2 regions of the Exiguobacterium sp. s39 genome follow, and region 1 is predicted to be linked to the other one. Evidence: predicted binding sites of a transcription regulator. Region 1 holds the regulator's gene; the other holds the start of a gene.
What was found. Region 1 encodes LexA, which represses DNA repair genes until DNA is damaged. Its sites were predicted from a motif close to CGAACATATGTTCG; they were not measured.
Positions count from the first base shown of each region.

Region 2: a site for LexA is predicted at 1,752-1,765, ahead of KNQ11_RS12370 (NUMOD4 domain-containing protein). Genes of this name have one in related genera too.

Region 1 covers NZ_JACSNA010000001.1:435,147-438,569, reverse strand. The annotation lists gene KNQ11_RS02245 (DUF896 domain-containing protein) at 1-110, opposite strand, end outside; gene KNQ11_RS02240 (YneB family resolvase-like protein) at 224-877, opposite strand; gene yneA (cell division suppressor protein YneA) at 923-1,210, opposite strand; gene lexA (transcriptional repressor LexA) at 1,422-2,036, shown strand; gene KNQ11_RS02225 (metal-binding protein) at 2,068-2,538, shown strand; gene KNQ11_RS02220 (MIP/aquaporin family protein) at 2,725-3,423, shown strand, end outside.
Region 2 covers NZ_JACSNA010000002.1:169,319-172,741, forward strand. The annotation lists gene KNQ11_RS12355 (DNA alkylation repair protein) at 1-733, shown strand, start outside; gene KNQ11_RS12360 (GNAT family N-acetyltransferase) at 734-1,075, shown strand; gene KNQ11_RS12365 (AAA family ATPase) at 1,114-1,692, opposite strand; gene KNQ11_RS12370 (NUMOD4 domain-containing protein) at 1,825-2,352, shown strand; gene KNQ11_RS12375 (methyl-accepting chemotaxis protein) at 2,400-3,423, opposite strand, start outside.

The DNA.
Region 1 (3,423 bases):
TACGCTGCACGTAACTCTTTTTGCTCTGCCGTTTCGGCTTCTGATAACGGTTCGACTTTTGATTTATTCGCTAATGCATTGATTCGATCTAATTGTTCTTGTGATAACATGGAATCCCTCTTTCTGTACGACTCAAACTTGAGTTGTTCAATTGTATCCTTACTTTAAAAGAGGCTATAAAAAAAAGCAAGTTAACCGCGTCAGTCGACGGGTAACTTGCTCTTCATTCCGGGCTAGGTGTCAGTTCGCGGTATTCAAGATATCGACGATTGACCGTTGCCTTTGAAATATCATGTCCCATCCCACGCAAGGTGATGGCGATATCTGAAAACGTCAGTCCGAGCTCTCGAAGACGTACGATTTCTTCGATCGGTACGTCCTTTCGACTACGCCCAGCGTTCTCTCCTTGGCGATTCAGATTTCGTTCCGGGCGAAAGCCTTGTTCAACAGCTCGCCGCATGCCGCGCGCGATTTTTGCGTTATGCAGTTTCCGTTGATATTCTTCCACCAGTGAGACAATCTCAAGGACCATTGCTTCTGCATCCGCAAGCTGGTATTCTCCATCAGAATCAAGTGTCATCAACCGAACACCGTGCTTCTTAAACGTGTGCAAAATAGCGATTTTCGCATTCCCTCGACCAATCCGTGTGTCATCCGTCACGAGTACCGCATCTACCGCATCACGTGTCACATGGTCAAGAACCGTCAGCATCCCTTCCCGATCGACGTCATATCCACTCTCTTTTTCAGAGACGACATCCACGACATCAAAACCCTTTTGAGACGCGACCTTCGAAAGCTCCATCCGTTGGCGTTCGATCGAACTATCTTGTGCTTCTTTTTCGGTCGACACCCGACAATAAATCACGACCTTCATCGTACCTCACATCCCTGTTCGTTCTTTCACAACTTTTCCATTTTGTCATTGTTGTGCGATTGGTACAACGATTTTGCTTTTTGAGATGACGTGTTTTGTCTCGACATCATTATTTTTAATCAACCAGTTGACGTATTCTTCATCTGACATCGAACCGTCATTGTAGACTTCAGCAATTTGTTCGACTGTGGCGTTCTCATCGACCGTAACGGAAGCTGTCATCAGTTGCGCCACTTTTTCATCCGGGCGTGGTGTGAGTAAAAAGATCACGAAGGCAATACTTAATGCATAGAAGAGAATTGAAAAAGCATGAGTACGAATCGTATGAATCATCATGAATCCCTCCAAATATGAAATGAATGAGTTAGAATAAATGTTCGCGGAACAATTGTTCGCATAACTCATAATAAACACAGAACCCGTGTTCGGTCAATACAAAATGTCGAACAATTGTTTGTACGCTCATTTGTTCTATGTTATAGTGAATCTAGAAACATATATTCTTACATTTCAAACTTCAATCCAGAAAGAGGTGGCAATTCGTATGCGGAAAATGTCTAAGCGCCAACAAGAGATTCTCGACTACATCGTCTCTGAAGTGAAACTGAAGGGGTATCCACCATCAGTTCGTGAAATCGGAGAAGCAGTCGGACTCGCGTCTAGCTCGACGGTACACGGTCATTTGGATCGACTCGAGAAGCGGGGAATGATTCGCCGTGACCCGACGAAACCACGTGCGATTGAGATATTGCTTGATAAGCCTGAAGAAATCACGGAAGCCATCGTCCATGTTCCCGTCATCGGGAAAGTCACAGCGGGTCTTCCGATTACAGCGATTGAAAATATCGAAGAACAGTTCCCGCTCCCTGCACATTATGTAGGAAACGAAACGGTCTTCATGTTGACGATCGATGGTGAATCGATGATTAATGCAGGTATTCTTGACGGCGATCGTGTCATCGTGCGCCAACAAAACACAGCAGAAAACGGAGAAATCGTCGTAGCTATGACCGAAGATAGCGAAGCGACGGTGAAACGGTTCTTCTTAGAAGATCAACAGGTACGTTTACAACCAGAAAATGACTCGATGGATCCGATGTATTTCGATAATGTCTCCATTCTTGGTAAGGTAATCGGCGTGTATCGGACGATTCATTGACGGAGGGACCAGTTACGACTGGTCTTTTTTCATGCCTTCAGGAAATGTACATGATACCGTCAATACCGTCGCACTGACGGGTTACGTTGCGTATTCGGTCGCAACGCAACAAACCGATTGGTTACCAACCGCCATCGGTATCGCTGTCGGTACCCTTTGGTTGTCACCCGACCTCGATTTAAAGTCAGAACCTTATTATCGCTTTGGACCATTTCGAGTCTTGTGGATGCCGTATGTCAAGATCATGCCTCACCGATCGATCTGGTCGCATGGACTGATCATCGGAGACATCATTCGGCTTCTTTATAGTGCTGCGATTCTGATTCCGCTACTATTTTTAAGTCTATATTTTCAGGTTCTTGATTCTGCTACGATTGATTCGTGGTTCGCTTCCCTGCCAGCTTTTGTTATTGGCATCATCGTAGCCAGCACGATTCATATCCTACTAGATTATTCCAGCAGTTGGTTTCGACCTAAAAAAAGAAAAAAACGTCGTCGGTAACACCTCTTTTGCTTGCTTGCAGGCAGTAAGAGGTGTTTTCTTATCCACTTTTACGTATCTTTAAACATCAAAATAAAAAATTTCCATTCCTATATTTCAATTATATGTATTGAAAACGTTCTCAAATCGGAGTAATTTAAAGTAGAAAGGCCATTATCTGCTTTAATCCAAAGGGAGGGTTTTTGCATGAATAACTTTGTATTGGAAATGATCGGTACGATGATCCTCATCCTGCTCGGGGATGGAGTCGTCGCCGGTGTCGTCTTGAAAAAGACGAAATCGGAAAACAGCGGATGGATCGTCATCACGTTCGCTTGGGGTCTTGCCGTCATGACAGGAGCATTCGTAGCTGCTGAAAGTGGAGCACACTTGAACCCCGCATTGACGATTGCACTTGCTTTGAACTCTGACCTACCGTGGGCAGACGTTCCGATCTACATTGCCGGACAACTTGTCGGAGCTTTCATCGGCGCCATTCTCGTTTGGCTTCATTACATGAAACATTTTGAAGCGACTGATGATCAAGCCGCAAAACTCGGTGTGTTCGCAACAGGTCCAGCGATTCGTCATACGCCGTCGAACTTGATTTCTGAGATCATCGGGACATTCGTTCTCGTCTTCGGTATCTTGGCACTCGGTTTAACGACGTTCGGAGACGGCTTAAAACCACTCATCGTCGGTTTACTCGTCGTCGTCATCGGTCTATCGCTCGGTGGTACAACAGGGTATGCCATCAACCCGGCTCGTGACCTTGGACCGCGTATCGCGCACGCTATCCTACCGATTCCGAATAAAGGTTCATCTGACTGGGGCTATTCATGGATTCCTGTCGTCGGTCCAATCATCGGTGGAGCGATTGCCGTGTTCATCTATCAATTGATCTAC
Region 2 (3,423 bases), on a different contig from region 1:
TTCGACGTCGGAGTTCGCCGTTCGCCGCTTTTTACTTGCTGATCAGGAACGTTTCCTCGAGCAGGCACTTAAATGGACAAGATCAGACGATGAACACGTCCGTCGTTTAGCGTCCGAAGGGACACGACCACGTTTACCATGGGGACAAGCGATCCCGCGTCTGATTGCTGATCCGCGTCCAGCGTTACCAATTCTTGACGCCTTATTACAGGATCCGTCCCTCTATGTCCGAAAAAGTGTCGCCAATCATTTGAATGATATTTCAAAGACACATCCGGAATACTTGATCGAACGAATTAGACGTCACTTAGGAACAGGTCCGAACACGGACTGGATTTTACGTCACGCTTCCCGGACGTTACTGAAGCGTGGGAACCCAGACGTGTTGCAGTTATTCGGGCATGTCACGCAAGGTGAGGTCGAGGTAACGGATTTAGTCGTCTCATCGGTGACGATTGGTCAGGAGTTACAGTTTTCGTTTCAAGTGCACAGTTCCGTTGAACAACGTCTGCGTCTTGAATACGCGATCGATTACGTCAAACAACGTGGAACGAGTCGAAAGGTGTTTCAACTGCGGGAGCGGGAAGTCAAAGGTGTCTTACAAGTCGAACGACGCCAATCGTTTCGGAACATGACGACGCGTGTCCATTATCCTGGTACACATACATTGACGATTTTGATTAACGGAGAGGCTTACGCGACAGCAACGTTTGAGGTCGAGGAGGAGAGCTGAATGAAAGGACGACATCCGGATTTTACGACGTCACGACTGTTTGTCGAAGCAACGGATGACGAATCGGGTTGTAAGTGGACACTGCATGCGTTGCGTGAGAAAACGATCGTCGGGACGATTACCTTCACATGGAATGGATCGACCGGAAACTTACGTTACACGACGACGGATGAGGACGATCAGCGCGGGTACATCAGGGAAGCACTGACATCGATTCTATCGTATCTCGCACGGACTTTATTACTGACGCATGTCTACGGCGAAGCAGGCAGTACGGCGGTCTGGCGTCGAAACGGATTTCAGTTGCAGTCGAATCGGTATGAACGCGAACTCCATCACTAAAGCCCCGCCTGCTTGAGCAGGACGGGGCTTAGTTGTGATTAGACCGTTGCTTTGGACCAGTTGAAATGGTCGCAAATCGCTTCAGCGCTTTCACGTGCGCTTAACTGTTCCGTATCGAGGAAGAGATAGTTGACGTCCGGCAATTCACCCGGCAGCGAGCGTGTCCGGTATCCGTCCGCCGTCTCGCGTAAGTCCTGTTCAGAAGCAGCGAGGTCACGCTTCGTTACTTTGTGCGTTAATCGGTTTTCGGTCGTGTTCCGGTGCAGACGGGTTGCGACCGGCGCATCGAGTTCAACGATATAGACGTCAGCACCCGCTTGTTCGAATAATTCGACTGTCTCTTCAATGAACTCGAGACCACCGCCTTCGACGCCGAATAGACAGAGGAATGTAAACAGAACACCTTCGAGCGAGCTGTTCGCCATTTCCTTGAACATCTCGCGGCGGATCGTATCCTTTAAGCGGTGGTGTGCGGGTTCAGAGAAATCAAAATAAGGCAATAACAGGTCGATCGTCTGGTGGTTATGGAAGACTTTCATCTCCGTCAACCGTTCGATTTCCTGACCGATCGTCATCTTTCCGACCGCTTGCGGACCAAGTAACAAGACAAATTTCATGGACGAACCTCATTTCCTTTTTCTGCTAAGAATAGCACATTCCGACGAGTGACATCGCTAGAACGTTTGTTCGTGATTTGATATAATTCAAGTATGAAGTCCCGTCGTGTCCTTGTCTGAAGGAGGACAACCATGCAAGAACAATGGAAAGCCGTCATCGGCTATGTAGGTATATATGAAGTCTCATCACTTGGTCGCGTAAGGTCGCTCGACCGGACGATCGTGACGTGTCGCGGTGTCCAGCAACGACGAAAAGGTGTCATGCTCCGTCCACGGCTCAATCGGGAAGGATACCGCAAAGTCACGCTCTACCAACGTGGTCGAGGAGAGCGGGTGCAGGTCGGTCTACTCGTCGCACAAGCTTTTCTGACGGCGGATGTCACGGAAGCGCGACTCGTCCGGCGCAACGGCAAACGGGCTGACGATCAGTTGTCGAACTTAGAGGTTCTGCCTTCGATCGATCAGCAGTATACTGAACTACTTGGTGAGTTTGATCTCTTGTTAGGTCAACGTGTGACGCTGTCACCTTTTCAGATTCGAACGATTCGCGCGCAGTACGAAAAAGGGAAAACAACCCGTCAATTGGCAGAGCAGTATCAGGTGACGGAGAACCGGATTCGCAACATCATCGATAAGAAGGAAGCACGTTATATCGGCTGAGAACAGAGGAAAAGAGCGCTTGCCAAGAATGGCAGGCGCTCTTTTGGTTAGGATGGCGATTCACTCGAACGAACGGTCTGTTGCAACGAACTGATCCGTGACTCGAGTACCTCGCTATGTGTCTTCAGTTCTGTTTGCTGGGTTACATGGTGTTGCATCTGTTCCCCGAGCACCTGGCTGTAGGATGAGAGCTCCGACATCAATTGCTGAACCGACTGTAGATGTTCCTGCATGTTCGACTGAACATCTGCGACGATCTGTCGTTGGTGTTCCACGGTACCCAGTGTCGTCTCAATCGTCGTCGCTTCGGTTAGCATCTGTTTTAAATGCTCCGTTGCCGTCTCGAGCTGTTGTGACGTCGAGAGAAACCGTTCCGTCATCTGCGAGAGCGCTTGTTCGACTTGATCGAGTCCTGTCGTCCACGTCTGATTGACCTGCCGGATATGGTCCGTACTCGTTCGGATATCGATCGCTAGTTTTTCGACCTCCTTAGCGACGACTGTGAAGCCGCGACCAGCTTCTCCGGCACGGGTTGCCTCAATTAACGCGTTCAGCGACAAGCGGCGCGTCTCTTCAGCAACGCGCTGGATATGCGAAATCGAGGTTTCCATCTGTTGCTGTAGGTGTGAGGTCTGTTGCAAAATCTGCTCTGTCGTCGCGGATTGTTCCTTCAGTAACTGGCTTTCCTCTTGTAAGGTCTCGAGTGTCGTGTGATTCGTCTGAACAGTATGTTGAAAACGGGTTACGGCATGTTGACTGTTCAGAAGTGTCGTTTGCATTTCGCTTAACGCATCGTGTCCTTGGGCAGTCAAACGTGTCGAGGCGACGATCGTCTGATCCATCTGCGTCGATTGCGCAAGTAAGGAACTGGCGACTTCATCGACGGCTTGGACCGATTGATCCATCGCGGATAAGCGCGAAGAGAAGTGGGGCTGGACGGCTTCAAGTTCCTGACTGGCTTGTTGCATCTCCGTCGTTAAGTCATTAATTTGTTGCATCAACTGATTGTATTGAAACGTCAGCTGTTGTAACTCAAAGGTCGTCGTCTTGAGCGTTAATGGACGATACGAT